DNA from 3 places in the Streptomyces sp. NBC_01116 genome. Region 3 is predicted to be linked to each of the others. Evidence: riboswitches for the same ligand, from Rfam matches in the RefSeq annotation. Region 3 holds a riboswitch; each other region holds the start of a gene.
What was found. Region 3 has a riboswitch for thiamine pyrophosphate ahead of thiC (phosphomethylpyrimidine synthase ThiC). Riboswitches for the same ligand answer to the same signal wherever they lie in the genome.

Region 1: linked by a shared signal. The riboswitch ahead of OG245_RS28075 (thiamine ABC transporter substrate binding subunit) and the one ahead of thiC (phosphomethylpyrimidine synthase ThiC) in region 3 are both predicted to bind thiamine pyrophosphate.
Region 2: linked by a shared signal. The riboswitch ahead of thiO (glycine oxidase ThiO) and the one ahead of thiC (phosphomethylpyrimidine synthase ThiC) in region 3 are both predicted to bind thiamine pyrophosphate.

Annotation. Positions count from the first base shown of each region.
Region 1 covers NZ_CP108644.1:6,334,119-6,336,310, reverse strand. Annotated here, with positions in the region: gene OG245_RS28075 (thiamine ABC transporter substrate binding subunit) at 1-951, opposite strand, end outside; TPP riboswitch at 1,033-1,149, opposite strand; gene rlmN (23S rRNA (adenine(2503)-C(2))-methyltransferase RlmN) at 1,225-2,192, opposite strand, start outside.
Region 2 covers NZ_CP108644.1:2,038,691-2,040,882, forward strand. Annotated here, with positions in the region: gene OG245_RS08870 (NAD(P)/FAD-dependent oxidoreductase) at 1-393, opposite strand, end outside; gene OG245_RS08875 (hypothetical protein) at 484-825, opposite strand; TPP riboswitch at 877-989, shown strand; gene thiO (glycine oxidase ThiO) at 987-2,171, shown strand; gene thiS (sulfur carrier protein ThiS) at 2,168-2,192, shown strand, end outside.
Region 3 covers NZ_CP108644.1:4,315,688-4,317,879, reverse strand. Annotated here, with positions in the region: gene thiC (phosphomethylpyrimidine synthase ThiC) at 1-1,386, opposite strand, end outside; TPP riboswitch at 1,379-1,512, opposite strand; gene OG245_RS18805 (YibE/F family protein) at 1,583-2,192, shown strand, end outside.

The sequences.
Region 1 (2,192 bases), 2.0 Mb from region 3:
GTTCACGAACATGTTCAGCGGCATGTCCTCCTGGAACGTCTTGCTGATCATGAAGTCCAGCAGCGCCTTGCCGCCCGCCTCGTTCTTCGCCCCGGTCAGCAGCCCGGCGTACTCGGTCTGCCGGAAGCACGTTCCGGTGGCGACCCCGGTGGGGGCCTCCTTCGGCTGCGGGTCGGCGTAGAGCACCTCGACGGGCGGACTGGAGGCGTAGCTGACGACGAGCGGCCGGTCGGCGCCTGTCTTCTTGCCGCCCGCGGACCCGGAGAACTCCTCGTTGTACGCCTGCTCCCAGCCGTCGACGACCTTGACGCCGTTGGCCTTCAGCTTCTTCCAGTACGCCTCGTAGCCGTCCTCTCCCTCCGCGGCGATGGTGCCGAGCAGGAAGCCGAGACCGGGCGAGGAGCTCGCGGCGTTCTCGGTGACGAGGAGGTTCTTGTACGCGGGCTTGAGCAGGTCCTGGAAGGTCTTCGGCGGCGCGAGCTTCTTCTCGGCGAAGTACTTCTTGTCGTAGTTGACGCAGATGTCGCCGGTGTCGACGGGCGTGACACGGTGTTTCTCGTCCGTCTGCGTGTCCGCCGCGACCGTGTCCAGGCCCTTGGCCTCGTACGCGGTGAACAGGCCGTTGTCGAGGGCGCGGGAGAGCAGGGTGTTGTCGACGCCGAAGAAGACGTCGCCGCGCGGGGAGCCCTTGGTCAGGATCTCCTGGTTGAGCGCGGCCCCGGCGTCGCCGCTCTTGAGGATCTCGACCTTGTAGCCGGTCTCCTTCGTGAACGCCTTCAGCACCTTGTCCGAGACGTTGAAGGAGTCGTGGCTGACCAGGGTCACGGTCCTGGAGCCGGGGCCCTTGGACTCCCCGGAGCCGGCGGAACCGTCGTCGCCGCAGCCCGCGAGCACGGTGACGCCGAGCGCGGCGGCGAGCGCTGCCGCCGCGTACTTCGTGGTGGTGTTCATGTGATTCCTCCTGGAGGTGACCAGGAAGAGACGCGGCCCCGCCCGCTGTCCGGCGAACCGGAAGCGGGCAGGGCGCAACAGCTTGAGTAAGGTCCGAACTTCCTACCCGGAATGACCCGGGCGAGGTTCAGAGGGTCTGCGGCCAACCTGTCCTTGGTGCCGCACTCTCAGCGCTGTGGCGCTCCCCTGTCGGAATATGAAGTTGATTTCGGGCCCAGGCTACACCGGCGGTTTCCGGCCGCCCGTCCGACCTGGGCCCTGGCCCGAAAGGACCTAGCGCTCGGAGGCCGCCAGCTGCCCGCAGGCCCCGTCGATCTCCTGACCGCGGGTGTCGCGGACGGTGACGGGCACGCCGTGGGCCGCGATGGCCTCGACGAACGCCTTCTCGTCCTCGGGCCGCGAAGCGGTCCACTTGGAGCCGGGCGTGGGGTTCAGCGGGATCAGGTTGACGTGCACCCGCTTGCCCTTGAGCAGCCGGCCGAGCCGGTCGCCGCGCCAGGCCTGGTCGTTGATGTCCCGGATCAGGGCGTACTCGATGGAGATCCGGCGGCCGGACTTCTCGGCGTACTCCCAGGCGGCGTCCAGCACCTCGCGGACGTTCCACCGGGTGTTGACGGGGACCAGGGTGTCGCGCAGCTCGTCGTCCGGGGCGTGCAGCGAGACGGCGAGGCGGCACTTGAAGCCCTCGTCGGCGAAGCGCAGCATGGCCGGGACGAGGCCCACGGTGGAGACGGTGATCCCGCGCTGCGAGAGGCCGAGACCGTCCGGCTCCGGGTCGGTGAGACGGCGGATCGCGCCGACCACCCGGTTGTAGTTGGCGAGCGGCTCGCCCATGCCCATGAAGACGATGTTGGACAGCCGCGCGGGTCCGCCGGGCACCTCGCCGTCGCGCAGGGCGCGCATGCCGTCGACGATCTGGTGCACGATCTCGGCGGTCGACAGATTGCGGTCGAGGCCGGCCTGCCCGGTGGCGCAGAACGGGCAGTTCATTCCGCAGCCGGCCTGCGAGGAGATGCACATCGTGACGCGGTCGGGGTAGCGCATCAGGACGGACTCGACGAGCGTCCCGTCGTGCAGCTTCCACAGGGTCTTGCGCGTGGTGTCGTCGTCGCAGCTGATGTGCCGCATCACGGACATCAGGTCGGGGAACAGCGCCTCGGCGAGCTTGTCCCGCGATCCGGCCGGGATGTTCGTCCACTCGGCCGGGTCGTGCGCGTACCGCGCGAAGTAGTGCTGCGAGA
Region 2 (2,192 bases), 2.3 Mb from region 3:
GTGGACGCCGGGCACGCCCTCGGAGCCGGGCAGGGTCATGGGCTCCGCGCCGGACGCGAGGATCAGGACGTCGTAGGACACCGGCCCGTCGGCGGTGTCCAGCACATGGTCGGCGGCGCGCAGGGCGGTGACGTCCAGGCCGAGGCGCAGGGTGATGTCGAGTGCCTCGAAGTCGACGTCGAAGGCGGAGTCCTCGGCCTTGCCCAGCAGGACGGCCTTGGACAACGGCGGGCGGTCGTAGGGCTGGTGGGGTTCGGCGCCGATCAGGGTGACGGGTCCGGTGAAGCCCGCCTCGCGCAGGGCCACGGCGCTCTGCACGCCCGCCATGCCCGCTCCGACGACCACGACGTGCCGTGCCTGCCGCGCCGCCCGCTGTTCCGTCTGCTCGCTCACCCGTCCACCTTAATCACCTGACGCATCGTCAGGTAGGGGGGTGCGGGAAAGCGGCCCGGGAGGAAACCGGGAAAGCACCTCGGGGGGAGCTCAGGAGGGAAGCTGCTCCACCACGCTCGTGCCGCTGCCCTCCTGGGACTCCCAGGCCCACCGCTCCTCCAGCCGCACCCGGCCGTCGGCGAGGTCGACGACCGTGGAGAGGCAGTGCCCGGACGAGGTCGTTCCGTCCTGCTTGAGCTGCACGTAGCGGAAGTCCAGCGCGTCCCCGTCGCGGGTGCCGACGAGATGGCCGCGCACCACGTCGCCGCCCGCGTACTCGGCCCAGATCCGGCCGTCCGACTCGTGGTAGGTGAAGCGGGTGCTGGTGCCGACCTGGCCCGGGGCCTGGTCGGCGACGGGTGACAGGACGAGTCCGTCGAGCGAACGGGCCATGGCGGCTGCTCCTCTACTGGCCGGGGGCGGCTGGGTTTAGGGTGGCCAAGGTAGAACACTCGCGGGAGCCCGGACGCACCGGGCTGAGAGGGAGGCTGGACGGCCTCCGACCGTACGAACCTGCTCCGGGTCATGCCGGCGAAGGGAGGGGCTGGACACTCATGCGCGTCTCGGGGAAGACCTCCGGATCCGACGTCCTCGTCATCGGGGGCGGAATCATCGGCCTGGTCACGGCGTGGCGGGCCGCCCAGCGGGGGCTGCGCGTCACGGTCGCGGACCCGGAACCGGGCGGCGGCGCCGCCCAGGTCGCGGCGGGCATGCTGGCCGCCGTCACCGAACTGCACTACGGCGAGCAGATGCTGCTCGGGCTCAACCTCGCCTCCGCCGCCCGCTATCCCTCGTTCGTCGCCGAGCTGGAGGAGGCGAGCGGCCGGGACACCGGCTTCCGGACCTGCGGCACGCTCGCCGTCGCGATGGACTCCGACGACCGGGCGCATCTGCGCGAACTGCACGCCCTCCAGGAGCGTTCGGGCCTGGAGTCGGTCTGGCTGACCGGCCGTGAGTGCCGCCGCCTGGAGCCGATGCTGGCCCCGGGCGTCCGGGGCGGCCTCCGGGTCGACGGGGACCACCAGGTGGATCCCCGCCGCCTCGCCGCGGCGCTGCTCGCCGCGTGCGAGCGGGCCGGGGTCGGGTTCCGCCGGACGACCGCCGAGCGGCTCACCGTCGCCGGGGGCCGGGCCGCCGGGGCGCTGCTCGGCGACGGTACGGAGTTCGCGGCCGATCAGGTCGTACTCGCCGCGGGCAGTCTCAGCGGCAGGCTGGCCGGGCTCCCGCCGGAGCTCGTACCGCCGGTGCGCCCGGTCAAGGGCCAGGTTCTCCGGCTCACCGTGCCCCGGGCGTACGCCCCCTTCCTCAGCCGCACCGTGCGCGCCGTGGTCCGGGGCGGCCACCTCTACCTCGTGCCGCGCGAGAACGGCGAGCTGGTCGTCGGCGCCACCAGCGAGGAGATGGGCTGGGACACCACGGTCACCGCCGGTGGCGTGTACGAGCTGCTGCGCGACGCCCACGAGCTGGTGCCGGGCATCACCGAGCTGCCGCTCACCGAGACCCGGGCCGGTCTGCGTCCCGCGTCGCCCGACAACGCCCCGCTGCTCGGCCCGACCGCCCTGCCCGGGCTGCTGCTGGCCACCGGCCACCACCGCAACGGCGTCCTGCTGACGCCCGTCACCGGGGACGCGATGGCCGACGTCCTGACCACCGGCGAGCTGCCCGAGACGGCCCGCCCCTTCGCCCCCGGCCGTTTCGCGCCCGCCGCCGCCCCCGTACTCCAGGAGCAGCCCGTATGACCCAGCAGCCCGCCGTACCGG
Region 3 (2,192 bases):
CCACCAGGCGATCATCGCGGCGCCGATGCCCGAGGTGATGTGGTCGTAGGCGGGCGCGACGTCCGTGGTCAGCGGGCCGAGCGTGTAGAACGGCGCCTCCTCGCAGATCTCCTGCTGGAGGTCGATGTTCTCCTTGATCTTGTGCATCGGGACGTGCCCGGGGCCCTCGATCATCGTCTGGACGCCGAACCGCTTGGCGATCGTGTTCAGCTCGCCCAGCGTGCGCAGCTCGGCGAACTGCGCCTCGTCGTTGGCGTCCGCGATCGAACCGGGACGCAGTCCGTCACCCAGGGAGTAGGTGACGTCGTACGTCGCGAGGATCTCGCAGAGCTCCTCGAAGCGCTCGTAGAGGAACGACTCCTTGTGGTGGGCGAGACACCAGGCCGCCATGATCGAGCCGCCGCGCGAGACGATGCCGGTCTTACGACGGGCCGTCAGCGGGACGTACGGCAGGCGCACACCGGCGTGCACCGTCATGTAGTCCACGCCCTGCTCGGCCTGTTCGATGACGGTGTCCTTGTAGATCTCCCAGGTCAGCTCCTCGGCCCGGCCGTCGACCTTCTCCAGGGCCTGGTAGAGCGGCACGGTGCCGATCGGCACGGGGGAGTTGCGCAGCACCCATTCACGGGTGGTGTGGATGTTGCGGCCGGTGGACAGGTCCATGACCGTGTCGGCGCCCCACTTCGTCGCCCAGGTCATCTTGTCCACCTCCTCCTCGATCGAGGAGGTGACGGCCGAGTTGCCGATGTTGGCGTTGACCTTCACCAGGAACCGCTTGCCGATGATCATCGGCTCGATCTCGGGGTGGTTGACGTTGGCCGGCAGCACCGCCCGGCCCTGCGCGATCTCCTCGCGGACGACCTCTGCCTCCACGTTCTCCCGGATCGCCACGTACTCCATCTCCGGGGTGATCTCGCCCCGTCGGGCGTACGCGAGCTGGGTGACGGGACGTCCGTCGCGGCTGCGGCGCGGCTGGCGCGGGCGGCCGGGGAAGACGGCGTCGAGGTTGCGCAGCCCGCCGCGCGGCGAGGTGTGCTTGAGCCCGTCGTCCTCGGGGCGGGCCGGCCGGCCCGCGTACTCCTCGGTGTCGCCGCGGGCGATGATCCAGTTCTCCCGCAGGGGCGCGAGGCCCCTGCGGACATCGGTGTCGATGGAGGGATCGGTGTACGGACCCGACGTGTCGTACAGCGTCACGTCCTTGCCGTTGGTGAGGTGCACCTGTCGAACCGGCACCCGGAGGTCCGGGCGCGAGCCCTGGACGTACCCCTTGTGCCAGCCGATGGACTTCCCGGCCTCGTCGTTCGGCGTCCCGGCGCCCGGCGTCGTGCCGTTCGGCGTTCCGTCGTTCTGTTTCGAGGCAGGCGTGCGTGCGTCCGCTGTGGTCATGAGACCTACTCCCTACGCCGGCATTACCCGGTAACAGGTTCGGCGGTCGGCGCAGCGTTTCCCGTACGGACGTACGGCGATCAGCGCCCTCTCAGCCCGGTGCTCCGAGCTCCCGCGTGTGCAAAGGTGCCTCCACGCTAGCGTCCTTTCCGGCGAGCTGACCAGAGGGCCCTCCTGTTCTTGCGATGATCGCCCCGTGACCTCCCCCCAAAGCGACCCCGCACCCCAGCCGCCGCCCCAGGGCCACAGCCACGGCCATACGCACAGCCACGGGCCCGCCGCCCCGGTCTCCAAGCACCTGCGCAAGGTCATCGCCGCCGTGGTGATCCCGTTCGCCACGGCGGTCGTCGTCGGCCTGATCGCGTTCTGGCCCGGCGGCGTCCCCGACCACGAGCGCACCGGCGTCGGATTCGACCGGCAGACCCAGGACGGCAAGGTCGTCCAGGTCGTCCAGGTCGACTGCGCCGACGTCAACGCCGCGCAGGTGCCCCCGACCGGCGACACCTCCACCCCCTCGGGCCGGGAGGCCGTCAACGAGCAGGAGGGGGAGTGCGCGAAGGCCACCATCGAGGTGACCAGCGGCGACGACAAGGGCCGAAAGTTCGTCGAGGTGGTCCAGCCGGACGCGCCCCGGCAGCTGAAGGAGGGTCAGGGCGTCGTCGTGGCGTACGCCCCCGACGCGCCGCGCGACCTCCAGTACTCCGTGACCGACGTGAACCGGAAGATCCCGATGGCGCTGCTGGCCGGGATCTTCGCGCTGGCGGTGGTCCTGGTGGGCCGGTTGCGCGGGGTGATGGCGCTGGTGG